One region of the Exiguobacterium sp. RIT341 genome, then DNA from elsewhere that is predicted to be linked to it. Evidence: a T-box and tRNA genes for the amino acid it is inferred to sense, from the RefSeq annotation. Region 1 holds a T-box; the other holds one or more tRNA genes.
The links. A T-box is a leader RNA that pairs with one kind of tRNA and senses whether it is charged. The one in region 1 lies ahead of leuS (leucine--tRNA ligase), so its partner is inferred to be a tRNA-Leu.
Positions count from the first base shown of each region.

Region 2: it has a tRNA-Leu gene. The T-box ahead of leuS (leucine--tRNA ligase) is inferred to sense a tRNA for this amino acid. The anticodon was not compared.

Region 1 covers NZ_JFYW01000001.1:88,323-93,145, forward strand. Annotated here, with positions in the region: gene BW42_RS00475 (MFS transporter) at 1-674, shown strand, start outside; gene BW42_RS00480 (peptidoglycan bridge formation glycyltransferase FemA/FemB family protein) at 858-1,892, shown strand; gene BW42_RS00485 (HAD family phosphatase) at 1,983-2,627, shown strand; T-box leader at 2,666-2,888, shown strand; gene leuS (leucine--tRNA ligase) at 2,935-4,823, shown strand, end outside.
Region 2 covers NZ_JFYW01000001.1:662,108-666,930, forward strand. Annotated here, with positions in the region: gene BW42_RS03290 (S66 peptidase family protein) at 1-272, shown strand, start outside; gene BW42_RS03295 (hypothetical protein) at 288-629, shown strand; gene BW42_RS03300 (alpha/beta hydrolase) at 651-1,583, shown strand; tRNA gene BW42_RS03305 (tRNA-Leu) at 1,626-1,709, shown strand; gene BW42_RS03310 (transporter substrate-binding domain-containing protein) at 1,912-2,679, shown strand; gene BW42_RS03315 (amino acid ABC transporter permease) at 2,711-3,355, shown strand; gene BW42_RS03320 (amino acid ABC transporter ATP-binding protein) at 3,352-4,080, shown strand; gene BW42_RS03325 (2-oxoglutarate dehydrogenase E1 component) at 4,394-4,823, shown strand, end outside.

The DNA.
Region 1 (4,823 bases):
TCTATATCGTCTTTGCCATCATTTTGTTTGTCGGTTTGTCCTGGATTCAGGCGCCAGCGCGGATGCATGCGGCACATGACGAGATCGAAACGACACGCACACCACTTTCGCGCGGATCCGCACGGACGATGTTGCTCGTTTCGATCGGTTATGTCTTACTTTGGTTCGTTTATGTGCAATGGCAAGGGACCTTTGCTGTCCATACGAAATCGCTCGGTGTCACGATTTCCGAGTACTCGATTCTTTGGACAATCAATGGAGCGCTTATCGTGTTCGCACAACCTTTATTAACACCAATTCTTCGTTGGTTTGGAGATGATTTGAAACGCCAACTGATGACCGGGACAGGCATCTTCCTTCTCTCTTATCTGATTGTTCCGTTTGCAGGCGGCTTCAAGATGTTCCTCGTGGCGATGATCATTCTGACAATCGGTGAGATGTTCATCTGGCCAGCGGTTCCTGCAATGGCGGCGCGACTTGCGCCAATCGGAAAAGAAGGAGAATTCCAAGGGTACGTTAATATCGCTGCTTCAGCAGGGCGGATGATCAGTCCGACAGTTGGAGGTTTGATCTACGATTTATCAGGTATGTCAGCAGTTTTCTTGACCTTAATTGGATTGATCCTGTTAGCAGGAGTTGTCTTCCTTCGTGCTATTCCTAAAACCACATCATGAGCTTTATCTTGTGAGACAGCGGACAATAGATCAGCTGTCTTTTGTTACATCATTCGTTCGAAAATTATAAAACAAACATTTAATAATATGGAATATTTCGGCAAAGAAACGGGTACTTTCTAATCAAGAACTTGAAAAGAAAGGTCATATGAACGTTGCTTCTTTTTGACTGGAGGTGCACGGATGGAAAGGTGTCAATTCATCACAGATGCCGCAACTTGGACGACACACGTACAGAAACAGCCTCTTGATATCTTCTATAGTCACAAATACGTCACGCTCAACGCTAGACCGTCTGAGCAAGCGGTATTATTTCTTTATGAAGGTCATGCAGGAACACTGTTTTATCCTTTTTTGAAGCGTCGTATTTTTGATACGCCTTATTCAGATCTCATTACCCCGTACGGCTATGGCGGACCGGAAATCATCGGTCGACTGACTGCGTCCGAGATCCAGCAGGCTCGTTTATCCTTTGAGAGGTGGGCGGAGCAAGAATCGATCGTCTCGGAAATGATCCGCTTTAATCCATTAACAGGTAATGAACGGTTTATGCAGGACTGGACAAAAGTTTCCTTCATCCGTCATACGACGAGTATTGATTTGCGTCCTTCACTTGAAGATATCATGCAGACATTTCATAAGAAGACGAGAAGCATGATTCGTAAATCGCTTGCTTCACCCTTAACCGTCAGAACAGGAACACGGGACGATCTACCTGTTTTTTTAGCGTTGTATCATGAAACGATGGACCGGAAGAATGCCTCGGCTCATTATTATTTTACCGCGACGTATTTTGAGCAATTGATGGAGACGAACCCACTTTGTGAGCCCTTATTACTGATGGCGGAAATCGACGGAAAAGCGGTTGGGGGATACTTCGTATTGCTTGGAAAAGAATACGCCCACGGTCATTTGATCGGCTGTAAGCGGGATGAAGCGAAGATGTTCCCGAATCAGCGACTTGAGTACGAAGCAATTCTTCAGGCAAAAGCACGGGGACTCGTCGAACAACATCTTGGGGGCGGGTATCAAGAACGGGATAGTCTTTTTGAGAGTAAATGCCGTTACACTGGATATCGACTATTTGAGTATCATCAAGGAAAATCCATCCTGCAGCCATCACTATATGATTTGCTCTGCGTACGATACGGATCAAATGCTGATTCCGATTATTTTCCGGCGTATCGACAAGCTGGTATTCAGGTGGCAACTAGTTAAATAGATAATGAGAGTATGAAAACGACTACATCGTGTAGTCGTTTTTTTGATATGCTGAAGTCAGGATCGATCAATAAAGGGGGAGTTATCGTGAAAAAACGCGGTCTGATTTTTGATATGGACGGGGTTATCTTAGATAGTGAGATTCGCTACTTTGAAGTGCATCAACAGATGTTCAAAAGGTTATCGATTCCGCTTGATCCGGTTCAGTATGCGACGTTCATGGGAAAAACAGGAGATGAAATGTGGGAAGAACTCGTCGCCCAGCATCAGCTGAAAGAAACAGCTAGTGCGTTGCTTGAGGAAGAACATCGCTTGTTTCAAATTCATGCAAAGCCGGAGGAGTGTGGATTAAAAAAAGGCGTCACACAAGTCATCGAACAAGCGGCGACTCTTGGTTACGATATCGGCATTGCTTCTTCGAGTTCACTTCAGAAAATCGAACGTGTCATCCGTCATTATGGGCTTCCGATCACGCACTACGTCAGTGGAGAAGAAGTCATCCGTTCGAAACCGGATCCCGCGATTTTTCGACTTGCGGCAGAGCGGATTGGACACGCACCCGAGAACTGTCTTGTCATTGAAGACGCTGCGAACGGGATGATTGGTGCGAAAGCAGCAGGCATGGAAGTGATTGCGCTTCTTGATGACCGGATGCCAACGCAACGCTTAGAGCAAGCGGATCATGTCGCGCAATCACACGCAGAAATCGAGGAAATTTTACGGAAGCGTTGACGCTTGAGGAAGAAACAGATTACACTAGAAAAAGATAGTCAAATGCATGGAACTGAAGTAGTAGGGGAAAGGTGCCGTCAAGAGAGCTGGTGGAAGGTGCGAACCAGTCGGTAACAACCGTGAACTCGTCAGGGAGCACGATTCGTGAAGTCGTAGTAGCGAATCCGGTCTTTCACACCGTTATCCGTGAATCAAGCGGTCTGTCATAGACAGACAACGTGGGTGGTACCGCGGAAGCCAAACCGGTCTTTCGTCCCTTTTCTTAGGGGCGGAAGACCGGTTTTTTTAGATTAGAGGAGGAAAAGACATGCCGTACAATCATCGCGAAATTGAACCGAAATGGCAGGCGCGTTGGGATCAAGACAACGCCTTCGTCACGACAGAAGATCCAGAAAAAGAAGGGTTCTATGCCCTTGATATGTTCCCGTATCCGTCAGGTGCTGGACTCCACGTTGGTCATCCGGAAGGTTACACAGCAACGGATATCCTCGCACGGATGAAGCGGATGCAAGGATACAATGTCCTTCACCCAATGGGATGGGATGCGTTCGGATTACCAGCAGAACAATACGCGCTCGATACAGGAAACGATCCACGCGAATTCACAGCGAAAAACATCGAGACGTTCAAGCGTCAGCTTAAAGAACTTGGATTCTCGTATGACTGGGATCGTGAAATCAACACAACGGATCCAAAATACTACAAATGGACGCAGTGGATCTTTACGAAGTTGTATGAAAAAGGACTTGCCTTCGTAGACGAAGTCGCAGTCAACTGGTGCCCGGCACTTGGAACTGTCCTTGCGAATGAAGAGGTCATCGACGGATTATCCGAACGCGGAAATCATCCGGTTGTGCGTGTTCCGATGCGTCAATGGGTCTTGAAAATCACGGAATATGCGGATCGCCTTCTTGAAGATCTGGATGATCTCGATTGGCCGGATTCTGTCAAAGAGATGCAACGCAACTGGATCGGGAAATCTGAGGGTGCTGAGATTGATTTCACGATTGATGGACATAAAAAACAAGTCACGGTCTTTACGACACGTCCGGACACGATCTTCGGTGCGACGTATCTAGTACTTGCACCGGAGCATCCATTCGTAGCTGACATCACGACAGCGGATCACAAGGAAGCCGTCGATGCGTACATTTCGCAAGTCCAAACGAAGTCAGATCTCGAGCGAACGGATTTAGCGAAGGAAAAAACGGGTGTCTTCACGGGTGCTTTTGCGGTCAATCCGATCTCAGGCGATCGTCTTCCAATCTGGATCGCTGATTACGTCCTTGCTTCTTACGGAACAGGTGCGATCATGGCTGTTCCAGGACACGATGAGCGCGACCACGAATTCGCGAAACAATTCGACTTACCGATCGTTGAAGTCGTTGCGGGTGGAAATGTCGACGAAGCAGCCTACACAGGAGAGGGCGAACACGTCAACTCGCATATGCTTGATGGACTTGGGAAACAAGAAGCAATCGAGACGATGATCGCTGAACTCGAAACGAACCAAGTCGGTCGTAAAAAAATCACGTATCGACTCCGAGACTGGTTGTTCAGTCGTCAACGGTATTGGGGCGAGCCGATTCCAGTCGTTCATATGGAAGATGGTTCAATGAAAACACTCAATCAAGAGGAATTACCGCTTGAACTTCCAATCATTCCAGAAATCAAACCGTCTGGTACGGGCGAATCACCACTTGCGCTTGCTGAAGACTGGTTGGATTACACAGATCCTGAAACAGGAATGAAAGGCCGTCGCGAGACGAATACGATGCCACAATGGGGCGGAAGCTGCTGGTACTACCTTCGTTTCATCGATCCACACAATGAAGAAGCGATTGCGGATCCAGAAAAATTAAAATACTGGCTTCCAGTCGATATTTATATCGGTGGGGCAGAGCATGCTGTTCTCCACTTGTTGTATGCACGGTTCTGGCATAAAGTCTTGTATGATGCAGGCGTCGTACCAACAAAAGAACCATTCCAGAAGTTATACAACCAAGGAATGATCCTTGGAGAGAACAACGAGAAAATGTCAAAATCTCGCGGTAACGTCATCAACCCAGATGAAATCGTCAAGTCGCATGGTGCTGATACGTTACGTTTATACGAAATGTTCATGGGACCACTCGATGCATCGGTTGCCTGGTCTGAGAATGGTCTTGACGGGGCGCGTCGTTTCCTCGATCGCGT
Region 2 (4,823 bases), 570 kb from region 1:
CTGCCGAGGTGCATCGGACGCTTCGACAAATGGCGTATGCTGGGTGGTTCGACCATGCGGCTGGCTTTTTATTTGGCCGTACGTCTGCAAGGATTACAGAAGATCTGACATGGCTAGACGTGTATCACTATCTAGCCGATGAAACGGGCTTACCAGTCTTATATGATCTTGACATCGGTCATCAGCCACCACAGTTAACGTTAATCAATGGAGCGACGGGTACGGTTCGTATTCAAGGAAAAGATTCACGAATCGATCTTACGTTCAACTAAAAAGGAGAGCACGCAATGGCACGTCGTAAGTTTCAAGCATTAGGCGTTTACAAACGCGTCCATATTAACCCGGAAACACGTCGAATGACGTTACCGGAACCGTTTTACGATGCACTTCGTCTAGAAGATGAATTGCTGATTGCACAAGTCGGAGATGTTCTCGTCATGCGTCGTCCGGGGGAAGTTGTCGAGACAGAAACGGATTTATTGAGTGAACTCGTAGAAGATGGATTCACGGGTACAGAGCTTGTCCAAGAGTTTGCCTACCGGCGTCAGCAACAGGAACAACGATTACGTCAACAAGTCTTGCAGGATGAAGAGGATGACCATGCTGCTCAACTGAAGATCGAGCTATAACGGAAAGAAGGAGTGGGGCAGATGCGTCGCAGAACAAAAATTGGAATCGGAGTCATCGGATCCGGATTAGTAGCAGCGAGTTATTATTTTTATGAGATGGCAATCGCCACGAATCCGAAGCCGTTCTTATCGAATAATCGGGATTTGAGTGATGAGATGGTCCGGTTAATGCAACCTGGACAGACATGGATCAAGGAGCAGCCGCTCGAGCGGATCGAGATTGAAGCAAAAGATGGTTTAACGTTACGCGGACATTTCCTCCCGTCTCCTGTTCCGTCAGACCGGATTGTCATTCTCGTGCATGGATACGGAGGCGTCGGAACGGATTTAGCCGGATTCGCCTATCTGTACCATCAGGCCGGTTTCCATGTCATGATGCCCGATAATCGAGGACACGGAATGAGTGACGGTCATTATATCGGATTCGGATGGCATGATCGTGAAGATTGTCTCAGCTGGTCGAACTATCTGATTGAACGGATTGGACAGGATGCGAAACTGTTCTTACATGGTGTGTCGATGGGAGGGGCGACCGTATTGATGACGAGTGGCGAACAACTTCCACCACAAATCAAAGGAATCATTTCTGATTGTGCCTATACGTCCGTCAATGCTGTTCTTGCGTATCAGATGAAGCGGATGTATCGACTACCACACTTCCCGTTTTTAGGGATGACCAGCGTATTGACGAAGCTAAAGGCAGGTTATACGTTCCGTGAAGCATCAGCGCTGAAACAGGTCAAAAAGGCACAGGTTCCGATTCTCTTCATCCATGGTGGTGCGGATACGTTCGTACCGACAGATATGGTGTATGAGCTGTACGAAGCCTGTCCAACGGAAAAGGAACTGGTCGTCATTCCGAATGCCGCACACGCTATGGCATATTTCGAGGATCCGGCATTGTATGATGACGTCGTTGAGAAGTTCGTCCGGAACATCTTGCGAAATGATTGACAACTCAGTTCGTTACCCGCTATATTAATATCATAAATCAACGTCGTCGTGGCGGAACTGGTAGACGCGCTAGACTCAGAATCTAGTGGTGGCAACACCGTGGAGGTTCAAGTCCTCTCGGCGGCATAAATGATTGAAGGAGGCAATCCCATCAAGGGGTTGCCTCCTTTTTTGATAATGAATAGAAAACGGTTGCATCGAATAAAAATTCAGAAATGTTTATCTTTTTAGAACTTTTCTGGTAAAATACGTTTTAAAGAGGGTACTCTTCAGGGAAAGTACTAGGTGGAGTCGACAATCTTTAACACATAGGAGAGGGGAAACAAACATGAAAAAAGGAAGTATTTTGCTAGCGCTCTTGATGAGCTGTATTCTCGTACTTGGTGCATGTAGTATCGGTTCGAAGGATGAAGGGTCTTCAGAAGGAAAGACGTATAAAGTTGGTATCGACGTCACGTATCCACCATTTGAGTACAAAGACGGGGACACGTACAAAGGAATCGACATCGATCTTATGAAAGCAATCGCTAAGGATCAAAACTTCAAGATTAAATTTGAAGCAATGGATTTCAGCGGTATCATTCCAGCACTTCAAGCAAATCAATTGGACGTTGCCATTGCCGGTATGAGTATTACACCAGAACGGAAAAAAGTCGTCACATTCTCAGACCCATATTTCAAAGCTGGTCTTATTTTAGTCGTCAAAAAAGATGAGAATGGTATTAAATCCGTTAACGATCTTAAAGGGAAAAAAGTAGCCGTCAAAAAGGGAACGACGGGTGCAAAATATGCAACGGACAACGCGGATAAACTTGGCTTCACTGTTACACAGTTCAATGACAGTCCAGCGATGTTCCAAGAAGTAAAGAACGGTAACGCAGCTGCCTTGATTGAAGATTATCCGGTCATCTCATATGCAAACAAACAACAAAACCTTGGATTGAAACTTGTCGGTGATCGTCTCAACGGTGATAACTACGGGATCGCTGTCTTAAAAGGTGAGAATAAGGATCTGCTGAAGAAAATCAACAAAGGACTTGCGAATCTGAAAGAAAACGGTGAATACGATAAAATCGTTGACACGTATCTGAAATAAGTCGCAAGGCGATAAGGGAGTGGGATAGCCAATGGAAGTGGTCAAAACCGCATTTCCATTTTTCTTGGAAGGGCTTCAAGTCACATTGTATATTTTCATCATTGCGGTCATCGTCGGCTTTCTGATTGGCTTAGTCGTCGCATTGATGCGGTTGTCACCGTTAAAGATTTTGAACGCAATCGCGATCATCTATATCGATGTCATTCGTGGTACACCGTTCATCGTTCAGCTTTTCTTCATCTACTTTGGACTCAACTCGCTTGAGTGGTTATCGATGGACCGGATGTATGCAGGGATACTGACGGTCGCGATCAATGCTGGTGCTTATTTCGCGGAAATTATTCGAGCAGGTATCCAGTCGATTGATAAGGGACAAACAGAAGCCGCACGTTCACTCGGGATGACAGGACGTCAAACGATGGTTCAAATCATTTTACCGCAAGCATTCCGACGGATGTTACCAACAATTACGAATCAATCGATCATCAGCTTAAAAGATACATCGTTGTTATCGATCATCGGCATCGCTGATTTGACGCAACAAGGTCAAGTTCAGCAATCGACGACGTTTGAGCCATTCATCGTTTGGTCTGTCGTCGGATTGATGTACTTCGTCATCATTTATCTCTTGTCATTAGTGGCGAAGTTCTTGGAACGGAGGTTTACATTACGATGAGTATCATTGAAGTGAAGAATCTAAAGAAATCATTCGGCTCGAACGAAGTCTTAAAAGACATTAACGTCTCGATAGCCGAAAAAGAAGTTGTGTGTGTCATCGGTCCGTCGGGATCTGGGAAAAGTACGTTTTTACGCTGTTTGAATCGACTGGAGGAGATTACGGGTGGAACGGTCATCATCGATGATTTCGACATCACAAATCCGAAGGTCGATATCAACAAAGTTCGGGAAGAGGTCGGAATGGTCTTTCAGCATTTTAATCTCTTCCCGCATAAGACCGTGCTTGAGAACGTCACGCTCGCACCGATTAAAGTACGTAAATCGGATAAGGACCAGGCGAAAAAGCGAGCTTTGGAACTACTCGATAAAGTTGGGCTACGGGAAAAAGCGAATAATTATCCAGGCGAATTATCCGGGGGTCAAAAGCAACGGGTCGCAATTGCCCGAGCACTCGCGATGAACCCGAAAATCATGTTGTTTGACGAGCCAACGTCAGCGCTTGACCCGGAAATGGTCGGGGACGTGCTTGCCGTCATGAAACAACTTGCTCTCGAAGGGATGACGATGGTCGTCGTGACCCATGAGATGGGATTTGCTCGTGAAGTCGGAGACCGCGTGTTGTTTATGGATGGTGGGTATGTCGTCGAAGAGAATGTGCCACAAGCGCTCTTTGATTCTCCACAGCATGAACGGACGCAATCGTTCCTCAGTAAAGTGTTATGATTAAACCGGCGTATCTAAATGCAGATACGCCGGTTTTTTGCTTATTCATAAATTACTGGCTAAGCGCTCATAAGAAAAACTTATACATTTAAGCGTGAGAATTTGGGAATTCGAAATGCACACGCAGGAAAAGAGTAGTAATATAGTAACGAAGGCACTTTCATGGAAGAATGGCACGTTCGTTCCTTCTCATGACGTTTTAGCGCATCATTCATGCAATTTCTTTTGAAAGCGCTAACAGGTAGAGGGCTGGAAACATATTTAGCCGATGCTAAATGTGAGGGGAGAAATATAGAAACGGGGGGAACCGTACATGGCAGGCCACGAGCAAGATCAACAAGCATTTTATGGACCAAACCTTGGCTACATCATTGAATTGTACGAGCGTTTTTTAGAAGACAAAACATCCGTCGATGAGGAGACACGTACTTATTTCGAAGAGCATGGTGCACCTGTGACGGAACCAGTAGTACCGATGCAAGTCGAGACGGGAGATTTCGAAAAATATCTTGCGGCGAATCGTTTAGCGGAACAAATTCGTGCAAAAGGACATCTTGCGGCGGATATCTATCCGCTGAAGGACCATCCGCGAGAAACAGGATTATTCGAACTAAATCAGTTTGGACTGACAGAGGCAGATCTTCGGAAAATGCCGGTTTCACTCGTCTGTCCTGAGCCGCCAGCGGGTGTTCAAGATGCATTTGAAGGCATCGAGCACTTGAAAGCGCAATACACGGGAGCAG